Regions from separate parts of the Arthrobacter sp. AK01 genome, predicted to be linked through region 2. Evidence: riboswitches for the same ligand, from Rfam matches in the RefSeq annotation. Region 2 holds a riboswitch; each other region holds the start of a gene.

Region 1 (5,215 bases), on a different contig from region 2:
GGCGTGGGTTCCATCGTCGTGGACGGCTTTGGTGCGTTGTCCGCAACGGGCCCGTCGGTCCATACAGGCATGCTTCAACGCTGCGACGCCGCCGATCCCGCTGCAATGAAGGAACGCAACGAGATCCTCCGCCACTTACGGAACTACGCGGCAAGCCATCAGCTGGACGTCCGCAGCACCACGCGCGCCGTGCGCCTTGATTTCCTGGGCTCGGATCCGTCACAGCAGATTGGCTACGGTTTGGCCGCCAGCATGACCACTGCGGGGCTGAGAACCGGACTCCACGTATCCGGCCCCCTCGAATCCACCCGTCGCCAGTGGGCAGTCCACACCGCCAACGGGGTTCTCCTGGCCGACCACATCGTGGTCACGCGCTGTGCGCAGAGCCAGTTGCGCCGGATGCTGGCCGAACTCGGGATTGCCATCGGCCAAAACCTGGCCGCGGCCATGAGGGCAGTCGGGATGCATCTTGTAGGCGTCGGCGAACTCATTACGCCCACCCCCAAGGAAGTCCTTCGGCAGGCCAAAGCAGTGGGTCAGGCGATCTCTTCCAAGGTTGCCCTCCCGGCAGGGCCAGGCCTGGCCACCGCCTAGCCGATCCAACCGGCACACCCTGCCCCACTACGCGGCAAAGGCGCGCCTACCCGCCGTCGTACGTCCATGTCTGGAACTTTTACGCACAAAACTTAACGCCAAAGGCCGGTGCCTTTGAGGAGTGATTCCTCAAAGACACCGGCCTTTGGACAGAAGCGTGAGGCTTATGCGCCAGCGCGTACGTAGGTCAGGGGACCCGTTGCGGTCAACCAGCTGATCGGGTGGATGCCCGTCTGGTTGCCGTTGATGCCACCGCTGATGGCCTGGCCGTTGCCGATGTAGATGGCGACGTGGCCGGACTGAACGATCATGTCACCGGGCTGGGGGTCGCTGACGACCTTGCCGTAGTTCATGAACTGCATGGGGCCAAGGTCACCAACAGGGATGCCTGCGGAGCCGAGAGCCCGTTCCACCATGGCGGTGCAGTCCTGCATGATGCCGATCTGGGCGTAAGCCGAGGCAACCATGGCTGCGTTGACGCCACCGACTGCCGGGGCAGCAGCAGCGGGAGCAGCAGCAGCCGGAGCGGCAGCTGCGGCTTTGGCGACAGGAGCCGTTGCAGCGGCAGTGGTGACTGCTGCCTTCTTGGCTACGGGAGCCTCAACGACGGGAGCCGGCTTCTCGATGACCGGAGCCGCTACGGAAGCAACGGCAGGGCGCTCGAAGTTGATGGTCGCCGTGGAGGCGGCGGTAACAACCTGGGTGGGAGCTTCGGAGGCGGTCTCTGCGACCGTGGCGGGGCTGGAGTCCCGCTGAACCGGAGCTTCAGCTGCGTGGGCGGCGATGGAGCCGGTCAAGACGAGGCCCGAGGCTGCTGCGATGACAGCTGCCTGGCGGCCAGCGCCGGAGGCGTTGCTGGCAACTGCCTTGGAGATGGAGATGAACGGATTAGGACGTACGCTGTCCGCCTTACGACGGCCGCGAAGAATGCGTGAAGACATGAAAGAGCCTCTCCCGATGCCTGCGAGGTTAGCTGTCGGATTCGGATGGGAGTCACCCGGTCACTATCCCCCGCTGTTCAGCGGAAGCTTCGTGACTTCACCCCAAGGCACGCTCGAAAGCGACCTAAAATGGGTTCCCCGTCTCTGCCGTAAGGTTTGTCTGCGAACGGATTCCGGACTGCGGCAGAGCTAGGCAATCAGGCCGGAAGTGCCCGCTACGTGGAACAGGCACAGGTACAACCGTACGCGATGATCACGCCGAAGTCACATTTAAGTAACGAGAACTACTCTTCTGGCGTGTCGCGGTGACCGTTTCGAGATATTCGCAGGTACGTAGAAAACCCTGTTATTCCGCGGGATTATCGCCATCCGCGTCGTTGGAAGCAGCGAGTTTCCTACGTGCCGTAACAGCCAGAAAGATAACGAGTCCGATAGCAACAACGGCCAGTCCCACGATGCTCCACGGGAACGGCTGGGAGGCATCCGCTGCCGGTTCGCTGGTGCCCGTTCCCGGCGCACCGGTACCGGCCGTCGGTACCGAGGCTGAAGGAGCCGAAGCAGACGGTGAGGCAACCGCCGAACCGCTTGCCGACGTCGCGCCTCCGGCTGCCGTGAACGTAAAGGTGCCCTCGATGGGGTGCGAATCGCTGCTGACGACCCGCCAGACCACCGTGTACTCGCCCGCGGGTGCGCCTTCGCGCAGCTTCTGGACAGCTTGGTTGTCAATGATTTCCACGGGACCGTCTGCCCAGTTTTCGCCGCCCGCCGTGACCGTTACGCCCGAACCGATGGCCAGCGGCCGGTTGTTGAACGTGATGGAGACCGACGCCGGGACAACAGTCACGCTGGCACCGTTGGCCGGCGTGGTGGATTCGGCGACGTCATGGGCGGACGCCGGAGCCGCGGAAAACAGCAAGGCCGACGCGAAGGCGAGGGCAGCAACGACGGCGGCCAGAAGCGGGCGGATGGTACGCATGGGGCGGTTTCTCCTAGTGTTGGCTTCCTTACAGACTAGGCGAATCGTCCGGGGCGCCCGTATCCGACCGCATAGGATTTGAGAGCACACTCCCCTCGATCCCCGGAGTCCTTCATGCTTAAACAAGGTTCTGCAGTCGACCGCTACTTCAAAATCACTGAACGTGGATCCACGTACTCCCGGGAAATTCGTGGCGGCTTCGCAACGTTCTTCGCCATGAGCTACATCGTGGTGCTGAACCCCCTGATCCTCTCCGGAGCGGACTCGAGCGGAGCGTCCCTGGGCTTCACGGCCGTCGCAGCCACTACGGCTTTCGTGGCGGGCATCCTGACCATCCTCATGGGCGCGTGGGCCAAGCACCCGTTCGCCGTTGCAACGGGGCTCGGCGTGAACGCGTTCGTGGCAGTCACCGTGGCCTCACACCCCGGACTGACCTGGCCGGACATGATGGGCCTCGTGGTGCTTTCCGGCGTCACCATGCTCATCCTGGTGCTCACCGGTTTCCGTACTGCGGTGTTCAAAGCCGTTCCAGAAGCCCTCAAGACGGCAATCGTGGTGGGCATTGGTCTCTTCATTGCACTGATCGGCCTGGTCAATGCCGGATTCGTGCGCCGCATCCCGGACGCTGCCGGCACCACGGTTCCCCTGGGGCTGGGCGTGGACGGCAAGCTCATGGGCTGGCCCACCCTGGTTTTTGCGGTGGGCCTGATCCTGACCATCGCCCTGGTGGTTCGCAAAGTCCGCGGCGCCATCCTGATCGGGATCGTGGTTTCCACCGCCCTGGCAGCCATCCTTGAATTCACGCTCCACATCGGCCCGAGCTTTGACGGCAAGAACGTCAACCCGCGCGGATGGTCGCTCGTGGCGCCCACGCTCTCCGAATGGGGCGCCCCGGACTTGTCCCTGATCGGCAAGGCGAACCCTTTCGGCGCGTTCGAGCACCTCGGTTTCATCGCTGCTGCTTTGCTGGCCTTCGTGATCCTCCTGAGCATCTTCTTCGATGCCATGGGCACCATGGTGGGCCTGGCAAACGAGGCCGGAACCGTGGACAAGGACGGCAACATCCCCAACGTGGACCGGGTCCTGCAGGTTGACGCCCTCGGCGCAATCGTCGGTGGCGGCGCGTCCGTATCGTCCAACCAGATCTTCGTTGAATCCGGAGCGGGCATCGGCGAAGGCGCACGCACCGGCCTCGCCTCGATCGTTACCGGAGTGCTGTTCCTGGTGGCCATGTTCTTCACGCCGCTGATCAACCTGGTTCCGTTCGAAGCCGTTGCCCCGGCACTGGTTGTCGTGGGCTTCATGATGGTTTCCCAGGTGGGCAAGATCGACTGGCAGGACTGGGGCGTCGGCATCCCGGCGTTCCTGACCATCGCCCTGATGCCGTTCACGTACTCCATCGCCAACGGCCTGGGCGCCGGCTTCATCTCCTACGTCCTGATCCGCACGTTCCAAGGCCGTGCCCGCGAAGTCCACCCGCTCATGTGGGCTGTGGCTGCCGCGTTCCTGCTGTTCTTCGGCATCGGAACCGTGGAAGAGCTGCTCGGGGTCAAATAGGGAAATCCGGGGTTTCAGACACGCGCGGTGCGGGGTGGCTGGTTTTCGCGTGCCCGTTCGGGTGTGCTTGAAGCATGGAAACCACCCTCGCCGTAGATGTCAGCCCCACCCCGTGGACCGGGCGCTTTGACGGCGACGGTGCCGGGCACCGCCGGTGGTGGCAGGCGGTAGCACCCCTGACGTCGCCCGCGCCGGCAACGGCCTCGCGTCCCGCCGTCGTACTTGGGTTCTGCAGCGACGCCGGAGTCCTCCGCAACAAGGGCCGCGTGGGTGCCGCGGCGGCACCGGCCGCCATCCGCTCGGCGCTGGGTCCGCTGGCTTTCCACCTTGACCGTGACGTATTCGACGCCGGCGATGTGGTTGTGGAGGACGACTCACTGGAAGCGGGCCAAGAGCGCGCCGGACGCGCCATTTCGGGACTGCTCGACGCCGGAAACCTCACTGTAGTGCTGGGCGGCGGCCACGAGACCGCGTTTGCCAGTTACCTGGGCGTGGCTGGCTCTGAAGCCGTTCGTGGGAAGCGACTGGGCGTGCTGAACCTGGACGCCCACTTTGACCTGCGCGACGAACCCACGCCGAGCTCGGGCACGCCGTTCCTTCAGATGGCCCACGCCGAAGCGGCCGCGGGGCGCGAACTGCAGTACGCCGTCGTGGGCATTTCGGAGCCGAACAATACGCGAACGCTCTTCGACACCGCAGACCGGCTGGGCGTGAAGTACCTCCTTGATGAGTTGTGCTCCCCGGAGGCCGTGGAGGTATTTGTTGCCGACTTCCTGGCTGGCGTTGACGCGCTGTACCTAACGATCGACCTGGATGTCATGCCGGCAGCAGTGGCGCCCGGGGTGAGCGCGCCTGCCGCTTATGGCGTGCCCTTGCCGGTGATCAGCGCAATCTGCCGTCAGGTCGCTGCGAGCGGGAAGCTGGTGCACTTGGACGTCGCGGAACTGAATCCGGAGTTCGACGTTGATTCCAGGACAGCAAAAGTAGCGGCACGTCTGGTAAACACGCTGCTCGCCTAGGCCCCTGTTGCCAGCCGCCTCCTCCGCTTAGCCTGTGGGGAGGGAAGGATGGCGATGCGCGAAACTCCTGTGCAGGACAAGTGGGCCTGGATTGCCGGGCCCGTTGCTGTGGTTCTGGGACTCGCAGC
Region 2 (5,215 bases):
GGATACCTTGGGCCACCACCTCCGAACCCGTCAAAAGGAACCTGACCAGTGGTTTGCCCATGACTTCCACGTGATCCAGGCCTGCCAACGCTGCCAGCGCGATGTGCGCCGGGTTGAGCACTGTCCCGGCTTTGAGCAGGACATCACCCTCGGCTGCCTCTTCTGCAGCCCTGCGGATGTGTTGGCCGTTGCGCGGCTCCCCCGGTTTGGCGGTGCCGCCCAACGCAAGGACCGGAAGGCCGTCGTCGTCCGTAGTGATGACGCCACTCTCGCTGCGCAGCACGGCCTTGGCCCCGGGAGGTATCAGCCCACCGGTAACAATGGGACTGGCTTGGTGAGGCGCAAGCCTCTGGCCCGGCTCACTGAGTATCCACGGGCCGCTACCATTGACGGCCCAGCCATCCATGGCGGAAGAAGCATAGTGGGGCATGTCCTGCACTGCCAGGGCATCCGATGCCAAGGTGCGGCCAAGGGCAGACCCCAGCGGGACCGGGCCTGGCGGGATGGGAGCAGCGCCATCGAACGCGCGCTGCCGAGCCTCATGCCACGTGTGTGCCGCGTGATGGCCCTCGTTGGGGGCCTGGGTCATTCGGCGCCAGCCCCGGACTCCGAGTACTCTTGGGCAACTTTGCGGGCCAGGTCCAAGGCAGCGTTCATGGACGCGTCGTCGCTGGCCTGGCCAATGCCGCGGGCCATGCCGGCGGCGTATCCGGCGATGAACGTGGTCAAGGGTGCGGCGGGGCGCACCACTGAATGCGCAGCAACGCCAGCCACTGCCAGGACCTCGTTAACGTCCACTTCAACGCCTTCAAGCTCAAACGCCTGCAGCAATGTGCGGCACCATTCCTCGAGCGTCTCTTCCTGGCTCTTCACGTGCGCCTCCAACTCGTAGTCAATGCCCAAGGCCGCTGCGTCCTCCCACGTGTCCACGTCATCCGTAGAGCCTGCGGGGACGGCAACGTCCAGCACATTCAGCCTAGCAAGCAGCCGGAACACTGAAGAGTTCGTTAACCCGGAACCTTGCGAAGCTACGCCTACCTCCCGTTCCATGGCTGCGGTGCTGTAGGCGCCCAGCAGCGGTTGCTTCCGGCCGTCCGCGGAGACCGCCATGGCCCCCTCCACCCCGGGCTGTGAGGCAAGTGCTTCCCACAGGAGTGCAACGCCACGGGAGGCATGCGGCATATCGCAAGCCAGGACAAGCGTCCACGGAGCGCCCATGCCGTGGTTCTTCAACGCGGCCAAGCCCGCTGCAATCGCAGCGGCCGGACCCGCGTACGCCGGTTCCTCCCGCGCCCTCAGCACATTGTCCGCTAGCAGCACACCGCCGGATCCTGAAGCATCGGGCCCTACGACTACCACGGCTGCGGCACCCCGGACTGCCTGCAGGGCATGCGAAAGGAGCGACGCGCCGTCGTACGTCAGCGACGGCTTGGGCACGCCTCCGAGGCGGGTGGCCCTGCCTCCCGCCAAAATCACGGCGTTGAACTCCATCCGCCCAGATTACCCGGACGTCCGGAGGTCAGCAGAAATCGATCAGGCAGCGGATTCCGGCAACAGGAACGGGTCCCAGTCCGGCGCAGGTTTCTCGAGTTCTTTGATCTGCCACATGGTTCCCTGGGGCACGCCGGGCTTGAAACGGAGTTTCCAACCCATTTCGGCCAGCGTGTGGTCGCTCTTGGCGTTGTTGCATTTCAAGCACGCCGCAACCAGGTTTTCCCAGGAATCCGCGCCGCCCCTGGACTTGGGGTGGACGTGGTCTATGGTGTGGGCTGTTTTCCCGCAGTAGGCGCAGTGGTGACCGTCGCGGCGAAGGACCCCGCGGCGACTCACGGCAGTAATCCTGTTGTACCGGGGACGGATGTAGCGGTTGAGGAGGATCACGGATGGTCGTCCGAGAATCTCCTGTGGCCCGACGACAGGCTCGTCGCCTTCGGCCACAACGCTAGCTTTCCCAGTGAGCACAAGGACCAGCGCCCGGCGGAATGTTATTACCGCCAGCGGTTCATATCCAGCATTCAGAACGAGTGTGCGCATGCACGTACCTCTTCACGGCCGCACCCGTCAGGGGCACGAGGGCCGGCTGCCCTCTGCTTGTACGGGCTGTGGATCGACAACATAAGGGTAAGCACTTATATGCCGTATCCACGAATCTTTCTGCCGTTTCGCCTGCGGTGTCGGCAAGAGTTCATGCGCGGTTAAAGCAGAACACCCCGCCGGCCGGAGCCTGCGGGGTGTTCATGATGATGTGGGATCAGCCGTTGACGCGGATGAAAACCGGGCCGGAGCCGACGTTGACGCTGAACAGTGCCGTGGTGGATCCGTTCCATCCACCATGGACTGCCATGCCGTTGCCAACGTAGACGGCGATGTGGGCCTGTCCAGCCAAACCACCGTTGGCGTAGTAGGCGAGGTCGCCGGGCTGCGCTTCTGCTGCACTGACCGTGCGGCCCAGGGACAGGTAACCAGCGGGCCAGTCGTGGAAGTTGATGCCAACGGCGGCCAGGGAGTTGGTCACCAACATGGTGCAGTCCTGGGTGACGCCAAGCTGTGCGTAGGCGGCAGCAGCGATTGCTGCACCAAGGCCGCTGGCAGCTGCCGGAGCCTTTGCCGCCGGAGCCGCAGTGTTGACGGCGACCGTAGCGTTGCCGGACGTTGCTGTGCTCTCCGTGGCCGCCTTGGTTTCAACCTTGGCCGGAGCCTTCTTCACTACCGGAGCCGGAGCTTCCACCGTGGTGACCACGGGGCGCTCGTAGGAGATGGCAACCGTGGAGTCCGCAGCGATGGTCGCCTGAACTACCGACTGGACGTCAAGGGTGGACGTCGAGGTGGACTCGCGGTCCACCTTGGTCTCGGCAGCGTTGGCAGCAACACTACCGGTCAGGACCAGGCCTGAAGCTGCGGCAATGACTGCTGCCTGGCGGCCAACGCCACCGGCGTTGTCGCTGACGGCCTTGGCGATGACGGCAAGCGAGCTGGTCTTGGGGGCCTCAGCGCGATGCCGTGCAACTTTGTTTGCACTGGTCATGGTTTTCTCTTTTCATATCCGCATGCAGTTGGGGTACACGCGGCTAATCGGCGCGCCAGCACTTGGGGGGCATGCTGGCGAACCTCGAACCGGATTGTTTCTAGCGGAGGGTGAAGAAGGAGGACGTGCCGGTGGAGGCAGCCGAGTGCAGGAGCGTGCCCTGGCCCGGGTTCAAAGCGCTGATCATCATGCCGTTGCCAACGTAGATGCCTACGTGGGCTCCGCCGTTCTGCATGACCAGGTCACCGGGGGCCGGAGTACTGGTGGGCTTCATGGCCGTCCAGGCGTTGACGCGCGGGATGCTGATGCCAGCCTGTGCGTAGACCCACTGGGTGAAGCCGGAGCAGTCCCATCCGTTGGGCGTTGTGCCGCCCCAAACGTACGGGTGGCCAATGCCGGTGTAGGCGATGGCAGCGAGGCCGGAGGCCGCGGCGCTGGAAGCAGCGTCCTTGGCTTCGGACGACTTGGCGGTGACAGCACCTGCTGCGTCCTGCGTGCCGTTTGCAGTGGCCCGCTGGGTGGTCTGCGAAGCGCGCTGGATCTTGGGGGCTTCCTTGGTGGCCACAACGGGGCTTTCAAAGGAAACGGTAGCTGTGGGCTCCGCGGTGACGACGGCGGTGGCAACCATCTGCTGGGTGCTGGAGGCTTCCGACTTGGAAACGTCGGTGTCAGCTGCCTGTGCCGGCAAGCCGACGCTGAGGACGAGGCCTGATGCTGCTGCCAGAACGACGGCCTGGCGGCCAACGGTACCGGCATTCGATGAAACAGCCTTGGAAAGCGTGTTCAAGGGGTTCGTACGAACCGATTCGGCGCGGTGGCGCGCAGGGGTAGTGCGTGATGACACGTAGGTAGCCTCTCCCAATGCCTGCGAGGTGAGCTGTCGGATTCGGATGGGAGTCATCCGGCCGCGCTGCTTCAAGGAAGCTTTGCGACTTAACCCCAAGGCCTTCTTTCGAAGACCAGAAGTGGTTCCCCCGCCCCTGCCAGACGATTTATGCGAACGGACCTCGAGTGGTGGCAGAGCTAGGCAATCCACTCAAGTGCACCGGCCCCCTAAAAAGCCGATGCGCTTTGTACGGTACAACAGTTGAACGCGAATGTCACATTCAGGTCACGGGGTGTGTCACGAATGCGAGAGACAACCATCAACTGGCCTTAGAGCCAGCCCATGGGGTCGACAACTTCACCATTGACCTGGACCTCAAAGTGGAGGTGGCAGCCGGTGGAAGCGCCTGTGGTGCCGCTCAGTGCGACCGTATCGCCGCGGCTGACCGTCTGGCCCACCTTGACGGTGAAGGATGACAGGTGGTTGTACGTGGTTTCGAGGCCATTCCCGTGGTCTACCACCACGCGGTTGCCTCCGCCGTACTCGTGCCATCCAGCAAAGGTGACCTTGCCGCTGGCTGCCGCATGTACGGCGGTGCCGCACTGAGCCACGAAGTCCTGGCCGCGGTGGAAGTCGCCGGCGCCGCCCGTGAGGGGGCTGACGCGGTAGCCAAACGGGGAAGCTGTGGTCAGCGTGTCCAAGGGGCTGGCCATGGTGCCCGCCGACGAGGCCCGCTGGATGCTGCCCGCGGACTGCGCACTGAGCAGTTGCTTCAGCTTTCCGTCGGGGTCGGCTGCAGTGGCAACGGCAGCGCGGCTGAAGTCGATCTTGGCGGATGCGGCTGCGGAAACCTCGGGCTGGCTGCCACCGGTGACGGCAAGGGCCGACTCGGTTTGGCCTGATTCCGAGGTGGCCATGACGGGGCTCGTGGCCGGCAGACCGACAGTCAGGGCGAGTCCGGTGGCGGCAAGCGCAACTCCGGCCTTCTGCCCGACGCCACTGGCTGCGGCAAAGTCGGCTACCTGGCGCAACGGGCTCTTACGGCGACGCACCTGGCGCTCGGTGTCGCGTGGCCGGATCTCCGATACGACGCGGGCTGGCCGCAGCTCAGCAGCGGGGCCGGACGCGCGGCGGCGGCCCCTGACGTTCTGCGTTGTCAAACTCTGTTCCTCTCTAAAAAGCCTGCGAAGTTAGCTGTCGGATTCGGGTCAGAGAGTTCAAAGACCCGGTCCGCACGAGGCGCTCACGGCACACAGGTATCCAAGGAAGGACTTGCGTCAGTGGGCACTTCTGCTGCGGACTTCACCCCAAGGCTGCTTCTTTAGACAGCCGCTTGTGGTTCCCCCGCCTCTGCCAGTGGTGGA
Region 3 (5,215 bases), on a different contig from region 2:
GATGGAGCGTCCTGACGCTGACTCCGCAGGCCCTGGCGAGTTCGCCGATGCTCCACTGTCCGCTCTCCGCTGTTCCCATGGAAACTACGCTAAATCCTCACGCCACGTCAGGTGCAAGAGCCCTTCGACCAACCAAGGACCTGCCGATATGTACGGCGAGCGAGGCAACAGCCAGCGCTGCCCCCTCAAGCCAGCGATCCGGCGTCGTTATCACCGGCAGAACCGCAAGCGCGGCAGAAGTCAGCAACAACGTGAGCAAGAGCGTCAGCGGTCCTTGGAACCGCATGCGGGTGGCAACGGAGGTGAAAACAAGGGCGATGAGGTTTGCCGGCAGGGGATCCATAAAGCCGCGGAGCAGCAGGAAGACCATGACATCAACCGATGTCCACGCCAACGCCCTGAGGATGCTCTTGGGAATGCCAGTTTGCGGCGCTGGAGGTGTCCTGCCGATTTCCTGGCGAAGCCGGGTGAAGGGAACGCGCCCGCGGCCGAGGTCGCGGGTCAGTCGCGCCATGCCGCGCAAGTCGGCGAGGGCGGTGCGTACGACGTCGACACTCGAGTTGGGGTCGTCGGTCCAGTCGACGGGGACTTCATGAACGCGCAAACCACAACGTTCGGCGATCACCAGAAGCTCGGTATCGAAGAACCAGCCATCGTCCTTGGTGTAGGGAAGGAGGCGGTGCGCAACGTCCGCGCGGACGGCCTTAAAACCGCACTGGGCATCGGAGAAGCGGGCCCCGAGCACGGTCCGCAGCAGGGAGTTGTAGCTGCGGGAGATGAACCCGCGCTGCGGACTGCGGGTCACATACGAGGTCCGTGCCAGCCGGGTGCCGATCGCGAGGTCCGAGTGGCCTGAGAGCAGCGGCGCAAGGAGCGGAGCCAGGGCGGAGAGGTCCGAGGACAGGTCTGCTTCCATGTAGGCGAGCACTGGTGACCGTGAGGTCAGCCAGACTTGTCGGAGGGCGTTTCCCCGCCCCCTGTGCTGGAATCGAACCACCGTCAGTTCAGGGAGTTCGCGGGCCAGCCGTTCGGCGATCCGCAGGGTGTTGTCCGTGCTGGAGTTGTCCGCCACGGTGATCTGGAAGGTATGGGGAAAGGACTCCGTGAGGTGCCTGTGCAGCTTGCGCAGGCCCTCCTCCAGGCGCGATTCCTCGTTGAACACAGGGATGGCGACGTCAAGGACAGGTACGGCAACGCGGGTGTCAACGGGGGAGCGCCGAGGCAGCTGCCGGCCCTCCGGCCCTCCTTGCGGGAGAGCCTGCTGGCCAGCCGGCGACGCCGCGCCAGCGAAGCCCGCGGAATGGACCCGTCGTCGCAAGGAGCTGGTGGCTGGATCTATGAGCGTCATGCTTCCAGAATGGGCCCGCCGATTATGAGGGCTTTAGGCGGAAGCTGTGACCCCACTGTGAACTCCGAGGGGCAGCTGTGAAACGGGAAAACCGCGCCGGTTCCCGCCGTCCGCTCCAGTGGGTACTGGTGCGAGCGGCGGCAACCGGCGCGGTATCAAGCAGTCTGGTTTAGTACCAGTTGTTGGCCAAGTGGAAGGCCAGGGCAGCCGACGGGGATCCGTAGCGTTCCTTGATGTAATTCAGGCCCCACTTGATCTGGGTCTGGTAGTTGGTCTGCCAGTCAGCACCGGCAGTTGCCATCTTGGAGGCCGGCAGGGACTGGACAATGCCGTAGGCGCCGCTGGAAGCGTTCGTGGCAGTGGTCTTCCAGTTGGATTCCTTCTCCCACAGGGTGTTCAAAGCGGTCATTTCGCCGGCGCTCCAGCCGTAGTTGCCCAGGATGCTGGCGGCATAGGCCTTGGCGGCGGCGGGATCGTCCACAGCTTTCGGGGCTGCAGCAGCGGCGGCAGCTTCGGCAGCGGCGGCGGCAGCAGCGGCATCAGCAGCCTGCTTGGCGGCAGCATCTGCAGCGGCTTTCTCTGCTGCGGCCTGGTCAGCGGCAGCCTTTTCGGCAGCAGCCTTTTCAGCTGCGGCCTGGTCAGCGGCAGCCTTTTCGGCGGCAGCCTTCTCAGCAGCCACCTTGTCCGCTGCAGCCCGGTCAGCGGCGCCCTTTGCGGCGGCTGCATCCAGGGAAGCGGAGATCTCGGCTGACTTGTTATTGCTGACCTGGGCATTCGCCTGGGTCTCGGCAACGCGGCTCACCTCGGGGAGGGTTAGGGCGGCGTTGGCAGCAGTGCCGAGCGATGCAACGCCCAGTGCAGCAGCTACAACACCGGCAACAACCGACATGCGGTGGCCGGACTTACCCTGACGGGCGGCGTTCTTGAGGACAGCCTGCGACTTGGTCAACGGGGCGTTGTGTTCATCGCGGTGACGCGCGGAAGGGCGCGTCTGATCGTTAAATTCAGACATATGTGATTACCTCTCAGCGCCTGCGGAGTTAGCTGTCGGGTTCGGATGAGGTCATCCGGCCGCGCATCACGCTGCGGCTTCACCCCAAGGGCCGGCAAAAATGCCTGGGCCCGGAGACTCTGGGTCCCCCGTCTCTGCCTCGGAGAAAGAGCGGACTCCGGGAAGTGGCAGAGCTCGGCGCATCCCGGATGTGGGTCAGTTGGGGCGACCCACCCTTTCGACGGTACAGGAGGTTTCGGTAGAAGTCACATTTAGGTAACAGAGATCACGATACCGGTGAGTCGCCTTGCCGGATTCGTTACACGCGTTCGTTGCTGACGGTAGGGAGTCGAAGGGCGAACTCCGTGCGCCCTTGACGCGAGGTCACCTCAACGCTGCCACCGTGCGCCTCCACGATGGATTCGACGATGGACAGGCCCAGCCCGGACGTGCCCTCGGACCCCGACCTTGCGGCATCGGCGCGGGCAAACCGGGAGAAAATCCGGCTTTGGAAATCTTCCGGAATGCCCGGGCCGTTGTCAGTCACGGTAACCACTGCGCTGCCATCGGCGGAGAGCATGACGCCCGTAACCACGGTGGTCCCGGCGTCCGTGTGTTTGCGTGCGTTGGAGAGCAGGTTGGCCAACACCTGATGCAGTTGCGTGGCGTCACCCCTCACAGTGATGGGTTCGTCCGGGAGCTGGAGTTGCCAGATGTGGTCCGGAGCCATGACTTTTTCGTCGCTGACCGTTTCGATGACTAATTGCGTGAGGTCCACATCCGTAACCTTGATGGGCTGGCCTTCGTCCAGCCTGGCCAGTAGCAGGAGATCCTCCACCAGTGTGGTCATCCGCTCGGATTGGCTTTGGACGCGAGCCAATGACTTCCGGCCGTCGTCGGTGAAGTTTTCGGTCATCCGCAGCAGTTCTGTGTAGCCGCGGATGGCGGTCAGCGGTGTGCGGAGCTCATGCGAGGCATCAGCGACGAACTGTCGAACCTTGGTTTCGCTCTCCTGCCGGGCTTCCAACGCGCTGGAGACGTTGTTCAGCATTTGATTCAGGGCATGGCCAACGCTGCCGACTTCCGTTCCGGGATGAGCGGCCGACGGGGGTACGCGCACCGCGAGCGCCACTTCACCGGCGTCCAGGGGCAGGCGCGAAACCTTGGTGGCCACCTCCGAGAGCTGTTCCAATGGCCGCATGGTGCGGCGGATGATGACCGTGCCCGCAAGGCCGATCAGCACCAGTCCGCCGAGCGAAACCAGCACCATGGTCCAGACCAGCGAGGCCTCGGCGCTCTGCTTGTCCGCAAGCGGCAGCCCTGTCACGATCACATCGCCATTGGTCTCGACGGCTACCAACCGATAGTCGCCGTTGGAGAGCGAACGGTCCACAGGACGGTTGTCCGTGGGGAGGGACAGCAGCACTTGTTCGTCGGCCGCGGAGAGCGACACCCGGTTTCCCCTGGCATCGATCAGGCCCGAGCTGCTCACAATTGAGCCGTTGATCCGGGCGTTCAGCGTCCCGGCGGCCTGCCCGCGAGCCTCCAGCGGGTCAGGCCTTCCGGACCCAGGAAAGTTCGCCGGTGGCCTGCCGAAGTTGTTGGCGCGGCTGGATGCCTGCTCCAGTTGGCTGTCGAGCTGCTTGTTGAACACCATGTCCATGGAGGCGTAGCTCACCACGCCAACTGCCCCGCAAATGGCGACCAGCAGTGCCATGGCCACCAGAACCAGCCTGGTGCGCAAGTGCCACGTGGAGGGGTTCAGCCAACTGCGGCCCGACTTCCTGGCCACTCCTGAAAGTGTGCTCAACGCCTAGTCCGCTGGCTTGATGACGTATCCGGCACCGCGGATGGTGTGGATCATCGGCGGATGGTTGGCCTCGATCTTCTTGCGCAGGTAGGAAATGTAGAGCTCCACGATGTTGGCTTGGCCGCCGAAATCGTAGTCCCACACCCTGTCCAGGATCTGTGCTTTGCTGACCACGCGTTTGGGGTTCTCCATGAGGTAGCGCAGAAGCTCGAACTGCGTTGCGGTGAGCGGGATGTCCTCGCCTGCCCTGGTTACTTCGCGCGTGTCCACGTTCAGGGTGAGGTCGCCCACCACCAGCTCGGCGGTGTCCATCGCGGCGACGCCGGAACGCTGGACCAGGCGGTGGAGGCGCAGGAGGACTTCCTCCATGCTGAACGGCTTGGTGACGTAGTCGTCACCGCCGGCGGCCAGACCAACGATGCGGTCCTGCACGGCGTCCTTGGCCGTGAGGAAGAGCGCGGGAACTTCGGGGGCGAAAGCGCGAATGCGGTTGAGGACCTCCACGCCGTCGAATCCGGGCAGCATGACGTCAAGGACCAGGACGTCGGGCCGGAAGTCCTTGGCCAGCTTCACAGCTTCAGGACCATCGCCGGCCACGGCGACGGACCAACCTGCCATGCGCAGGCCCATGCTCATGAGCTCGGCCAGACTGGGTTCGTCATCCACCACCAAGGCGCGGATCGGGGAGCCGTCCGGGTGGGACAGCTGGGGAAGGTTGTTGGTCATGGAGTGCGAGGAGGCCATGGGACAACTCTCCATTCTGCTGGTTTGCCAGCGCTTTGCCGGTCCTGTGAGGACGCTGTGAAGTCAACACTAGCGAGGTGGGAGTCCGGAAACACGCGTATCCACAGGTCACAGGAGGGACTACTCCTCAACACAGCCCCCGCACAGCAGGGGCACTGACGCTGGGGGTCGTACGCAGATAAACATCATCAACGGAGAAGACAATGAACGAGCAAAACCAACCCCCGTTGCCTCAAGGCGCTCCTTTTGCCGGCAACACTGCCGAACCGGCGCAGAAGACTGCAGCAAGTGGCGGCTCATCGTGGGCTTGGTCGGAGTCGGA
Region 4 (5,215 bases), on a different contig from region 2:
ATCCCACACCGGTATTGTCGGACACTTCCCGGGTTTCCGCATGAGTGCCACGAGCACCCGACGGCCGCGGACAGGACGGGCCGTCCTCGGGCTCGGCGCCCTCGCCTTGGCGGCGGTTGACCTGCTGGTCAAGACCGTTGTGGTCGAGACAATAGGTGATGGCAGGGTACTGGACTTCGGTCTGTTCAACCTCAAGCTCGGCTATAACACCGGTGTGGCGTTAAGCCTCGGCGCGACCTTGCCCCCATGGGTGGTGGTCGTTGCGACGGCAGTGATCGTCGCAGCGCTGGCGGTATTCCTGTTCCGTGCGGTCCCCCGGTTCGGCAGGCTTTCCCGCGCCGGCGCTGTTTTCCTTCTCGGTGGCGCCCTGGGTAACCTCGTGGACCGGATGGACGGGGCAGGGGTTGTTGACTACCTGCATACCGGATGGTTCCCGACCTTCAACCTGGCTGACGTGTTCGTCGTCGGCGGAGTGGGCCTGCTGATTCTGGGCACAATACTCTTCCCCGCCGCGCGCAAGGACGAGGACTGAATCGTTGGACATTGGTGAATACTTTGCCTCGACGGTGACCTCCGGGGCCCTGATCCTGGCGCTGCCCCTGGCCGCCGCAGCAGGTCTGGTGTCGTTCCTCTCTCCGTGCATCCTGCCGCTGGTTCCCGGCTACCTGGGCTTCGTCTCAGGGCTCACCGACCCAACGCAGCCGCGGAACAGGCGGCGCGTCCTCTCGGGGGTGGCACTGTTCATCCTGGGTTTCGGCGCCGTCTTCACCCTCTACGGGGCTGCTTTCGGAGCCATCGGCTCCTGGCTGATCCGCTGGCAGGACCCGCTCATGAGGGGACTGGGCGTGGTGGTCATCATCATGGGCCTGGTCCTGCTCGGACGGTTCTCCTGGCTCCAGCAAACCCGGAAATTCCAGAGTCCAGGACGCGGCGGACTCTCCGGCGCCCCACTTCTGGGTATCGTCTTCGGTCTCGGATGGACCCCCTGCATGGGCCCGACACTCAGCGCCGTGCTGAGCCTGAGCGTCACCGCGGGCAGCGCCTGGCGCGGGGCACTGCTGGCCTTCATCTATTGCCTGGGGCTGGGCATCCCCTTCGTTCTTGTGGCCCTGGGCCTGAACTGGGTCTCAAAGGTCCTGACCGTGGTCCGCAAGCACATTCGGGCGGTCAACATCGGCGGCGCCGTCATGCTCATCCTCCTGGGCATCCTGATGGTTACCGGGGTCTGGGTGCAATGGATCTACCAGCTGCAGAACCTGGCAGGGACGTTCCTGATGCCCGTCTAGCTGTACTGCCCGGGCAGTACATCTAGCCACCGCAACCCCGCACACAGACACAACAAGCAAGGACTGAGAGCATGATCAACCAACCAGAACCGCTGCGGCGCCCCGGCCGCCGCACCATCCTGGGCATGGGCGCGGCAGTACTTGCCCTCGCCGGCTGTGCAGCCCCGGACGATCTGGCCCAGCAGGCCAAGGCCGGAGACGACAAAAACTACATCGCCGGCGACGGGTCGGTCAACGAATACCCGCCCGCCTCACGCGGTGCCCGGGTGTCTCTGGAGGGCCGGCTGTTCAGTGGGGAGAAGGTTGCTGCCCGGGACTGGGCGGGCAAGGTCGTGGTCCTCAATTTCTGGTACGCGGCCTGCGCTCCGTGCCGGGCGGAGGCCCCGGACTTGGCCGCCCTGCATACCGAATTCAAAGACCAAGGCGTCTTGTTCTACGGCGTCAACGTCCGCGACGACGCCGCGACGGCCGAAGCCTTCGAACGGACCTTCAAGGTCGACTACCCCAGCTTCGATGACAGCGACGGCGGCATCCTCCTCGCCATGACCGAGTACGTCCCGCCCCGTGCAGTGCCCACCACCCTGGTCCTGGACACTGAAGGGCGCGTCAGTGCCCGGATCCTGGGGATCTCGCAAAAAGGAACCTTGAAGGCACTGATCACTACCGCAGCTGCGGGATCATGAATACCAAGCCCGCCACCAGACCACCTAAAGGACTTCTGCCATGACCAGCACCGCGAAATCCGCCGCGAACGTGACCACCTCAGACCCTGGCGCTGCCTCAGTCGCAGCCCAGCTTGGGCCGGATATTCCCCGCATGACCCGCGACAAGCCCTTTGGCTGGCTCCTGGTCATCACCGGCGTCATCGGCTGGCTCGCCTCCGGCGCCCTGGTCCTGGAGAAACTCGAGGTACTCAAAGACCCAGGCTACAAAACCGTCTGCGACGTCAATCCCTGGATTTCCTGCGGCCAGGTCATGCAGACCTGGCAGAGTTCCGTTTTCGGATTCCCCAACATGTTCATCGGGATCGTGGCGTTCGCCGTCATCATCACCACGGGCATGGCGCTGCTTTCCGGGGCAACTTTCGCCCGCTGGTACTGGGCCGGGCTGCAGGCCGGTGTCACGCTGGGGTTTGCCTTCGTCGTGTGGCTATGGTCCCAGGCCCTGTACTCGATCCACATCCTCTGCCCCTTCTGCATGATTGTCTGGGCGGCAATGATTCCCCTGTTCGTCTGGGTCACGGCCCGGAACATCACCCATGGAGTCATCAAAGTACCCGCCGGCGCGGCCCGCGTTGTCGGCGAATTTGGCTGGATCATTACCGCGCTGCTCTACGTGGCTGTTACCGCAACCATCTTCTTCGCCTTCAGCCACGTCTTCCTGGGCACATCAGGACTCTGACCCTGACAACCAAGGCGATGGGCGAGGCTTACATCCATCCCTGCGGGTTCACGGTCTGCCCGTTCAGGAGTACCTCGAAGTGCAGGTGGCATCCGGTGGAGTTGCCGGTGGTTCCGGCCGCGGCCAGCCGCTGGCCGGCGGTTACGGTCGCGCCCACGGAAGTTTCGATGGCGGCGAGGTGGTTGTAGGTGCTCTTCAGGCCGTTGCCGTGGTCCACCACAATCCTGTTCCCGCCACCGTAGGGGGACCATCCGGCCTCCACGACGGTCCCGGCTCCGGCGGCGAACACCGCTACCTGGCAGGCTGCCACGAGGTCCAGGCCGGTGTGCAGCTCCCCGGTGCCCGAGATCGGGCTGGTGCGGATACCGAACGGAGAAGTGACCGACATGCTGGCCAGCGGCGCCCCCAACCGGGCCGCGGCCGCGGCCGGGGAGGCCGCCGGGGTCGCGGGGGGGGCGGGGGCGGCGGCGGGGGGCGGCGGCGCGGCCGCGCCGGCAGCAGCTATGGGGGTCTTGGCCGGTACCGGCAACGGTGCCTGCTGTGTGGTGACAGCCGGGCGTTCATAACTGATGGAAGCCCCCACGGGGGCTTGGACGGGCGCGCCGGCAGCTGCCGTCCCCGATGCCTGCACCGCGAGGGCTGTGCTGGTGGGGGCCGGCCCGGCATGGGCGGCAGTGAGCGCTGCGGTCAACAGCGCGGCGACGCTCAGCGTAGCGGCGGCCGTGACCTGTTTGCGCCGGCTCCCCCGCGCTTCTGCCTCTGGCAGGGGCCGGTGACGGCCGGTAGTGGGGGATTTCATCGAGACGGCCGTGCGGGGCGCGAATCCGGAGGTTGGTTTTCGGCGGCGGCCATGGGGGGGTACAGAAGGCAAGGGGGATCCTTTCGGTTCGCCTGCGAAGTTAGCTGTCGGGTTCGGGCCAAGGAAAAATGCCCGGCCGTGCCCGGCGGCTTTCAGGCCACCGACATCACGGCTTCACCCCAAGGCAGGCTTGCTGCCGATTCTGGGTCCTCCACCCCCGCCGTCAAAAAGGGATAGTCGTTTGATGCCCCCGGCGGGGTCCAGCGCGGGGCATCAAGGGTCTCAATACAGAAAAACCTGAATTAATAGTAGCTGCAAAGCATCATCGTTACAATTTCGTGACTTAGGGGTTGTCGGCCTCGGTCAGGGACGCCCGGCTCGGTGCTGTTCTGAGACGCTTGACCGTATCTTCAGATTTGCAGCTAAGGGGTCAACGATCCCGGCCATGGGATCGTTCCCGGCACACCGGGTGATCTCCGCCTGGCCGGGGATGCCCTAGCCGTTCCGGGGCACCCTCTCCCGTCGGGCCTGCCGTGCCTGGTCAGAGTCCCATCGAGTCCAGCAGGGCGTCTTCTTCCTCGACGCGGGAGCGTTTGCGCGGGGCGGGAGCACGGGGTTGCTGGGCGGTGCTTGCGGTCTCCGCGGATTCGTCGGGCATGTCCCGTTCCTCACGGTGCATGCGGGCCTGCTGCCGTGCCATGTACCCGAAACCCACGAAGGCCAAGACGCCGAAGGTGATCCACTGCAGGGCGTAGGACAGGTTCGAGCCTTCCTTGACGGCCGGCGGGGCGAGTGGTTGCGGGACTGTGGCAGGCTGCGGGGACTCCGAGGCCATGACCCCGTAGCTGCCTGCCAGCAACGGGTACCCCAGCTGGCTCGCGTAATAGGACAGGTCGATGCTGGCCAACTGGCCCTCGGGTGCGTCACGACCCAGATCGGGCTCGGAGGGTTTGATCCGTACGACCGCCGAGACTTCTCCCGCTGGTGGTGCGGGCACGGCATCGGGGTACCCGGGCCGGGTGTTGCCGATCGGCAGCCAGCCCCGGTTGACTGCGATCGTTTCACCGGAAGCAAGCCGGAGCGGCACCACTACCTCGTATCCGGCAACGGAATTGTTGGGTCGGTTCCTGATGATTCTCTGGTCCTCGGCAAGGTACCGCCCTGACACTACAACCGTTCTCCACTTCGCGTCGGGGTCGGCGACGTCAAAGGAGGCGCGGGCATCCTGGAACGGCACCGGGGTTCTGTCGTAGTTCTGCTGGACCCTGCGGATTTCGGTCACGGTCTGATTCCGGCGCTCCATCTGCCAGTTCCCCAGCCCAATGCATGCCGCGGCGAATAATGCGGCCAGCAGCAGCCAACCCGCCCAACGCCAGGACAGAAGGAACCTATACGCCATCCTGTTCCTCCTGGAGCTGCCATTGCCGTGCCAACAGTGCGCGGATCGCCGTCGCCTCGGCGGCTAGGCGGTGGTCTTCTCCGCGGGCCAGAAGGCCGTATTCGACCATCGTCCTGCCGTCCACGTGGGTGCCGGCGCGGACCCATACCCGGCGCCGGTTCACATACAGGGAGACCATGAGCCCTGCCACGGCCAGCAGCGAAAATACCAGCACCCAGCCCTGGGCGGGGGTACTGCGTACATCCACCCCGATGTAGCGTTTAAGCCCGTCGAAGCTGATGCTTCCCTTGCCTTCGGGCAGCGTGTACGTTGCACCGGGTTGAAGCGTGA

What was found. A riboswitch is a leader RNA that binds a small molecule or an ion and turns the genes downstream of it on or off. The one in region 2 is predicted to bind cyclic di-AMP.
Region 1: linked by a shared signal. The riboswitch ahead of LN996_RS03725 (NlpC/P60 family protein) and the one ahead of LN996_RS06440 (C40 family peptidase) in region 2 are both predicted to bind cyclic di-AMP.
Region 3: linked by a shared signal. The riboswitch ahead of LN996_RS15970 (hypothetical protein) and the one ahead of LN996_RS06440 (C40 family peptidase) in region 2 are both predicted to bind cyclic di-AMP.
Region 4: linked by a shared signal. The riboswitch ahead of LN996_RS07995 (M23 family metallopeptidase) and the one ahead of LN996_RS06440 (C40 family peptidase) in region 2 are both predicted to bind cyclic di-AMP.

The regions. Positions count from the first base shown of each region.
Region 1 is NZ_JAJOHP010000007.1:7,987-13,201, reverse strand. Features, by position in the region: gene LN996_RS03730 (FAD-binding protein) at 1-594, shown strand, start outside; gene LN996_RS03725 (NlpC/P60 family protein) at 759-1,535, opposite strand; cyclic di-AMP (ydaO/yuaA leader) riboswitch at 1,539-1,731, opposite strand; gene LN996_RS03720 (copper resistance CopC family protein) at 1,882-2,511, opposite strand; gene LN996_RS03715 (NCS2 family permease) at 2,626-4,068, shown strand; gene hutG (formimidoylglutamase) at 4,143-5,087, shown strand; gene LN996_RS03705 (hypothetical protein) at 5,142-5,215, shown strand, end outside.
Region 2 is NZ_JAJOHP010000013.1:42,490-47,704, forward strand. Features, by position in the region: gene LN996_RS06420 (molybdopterin molybdotransferase MoeA) at 1-589, opposite strand, end outside; gene LN996_RS06425 (NTP transferase domain-containing protein) at 586-1,491, opposite strand; gene LN996_RS06430 (HNH endonuclease) at 1,534-2,034, opposite strand; gene LN996_RS06435 (NlpC/P60 family protein) at 2,252-3,025, opposite strand; gene LN996_RS06440 (C40 family peptidase) at 3,126-3,869, opposite strand; cyclic di-AMP (ydaO/yuaA leader) riboswitch at 3,874-4,055, opposite strand; gene LN996_RS06445 (M23 family metallopeptidase) at 4,181-5,011, opposite strand; cyclic di-AMP (ydaO/yuaA leader) riboswitch at 5,016-5,215, opposite strand, start outside.
Region 3 is NZ_JAJOHP010000046.1:32,567-37,781, reverse strand. Features, by position in the region: gene LN996_RS15980 (MerR family DNA-binding transcriptional regulator) at 1-79, opposite strand, end outside; gene LN996_RS15975 (dolichyl-phosphate beta-glucosyltransferase) at 98-1,348, opposite strand; gene LN996_RS15970 (hypothetical protein) at 1,518-2,360, opposite strand; cyclic di-AMP (ydaO/yuaA leader) riboswitch at 2,364-2,550, opposite strand; gene LN996_RS15965 (HAMP domain-containing sensor histidine kinase) at 2,659-4,149, opposite strand; gene LN996_RS15960 (response regulator transcription factor) at 4,153-4,893, opposite strand; gene LN996_RS15955 (hypothetical protein) at 5,097-5,215, shown strand, end outside.
Region 4 is NZ_JAJOHP010000017.1:19,633-24,847, forward strand. Features, by position in the region: gene LN996_RS07970 (cation-translocating P-type ATPase) at 1-44, shown strand, start outside; gene lspA (signal peptidase II) at 41-532, shown strand; gene LN996_RS07980 (cytochrome c biogenesis CcdA family protein) at 537-1,286, shown strand; gene LN996_RS07985 (TlpA disulfide reductase family protein) at 1,358-1,969, shown strand; gene LN996_RS07990 (vitamin K epoxide reductase family protein) at 2,010-2,687, shown strand; gene LN996_RS07995 (M23 family metallopeptidase) at 2,716-3,558, opposite strand; cyclic di-AMP (ydaO/yuaA leader) riboswitch at 3,562-3,736, opposite strand; gene LN996_RS08000 (SURF1 family protein) at 4,028-4,885, opposite strand; gene LN996_RS08005 (cytochrome c biogenesis protein ResB) at 4,875-5,215, opposite strand, start outside.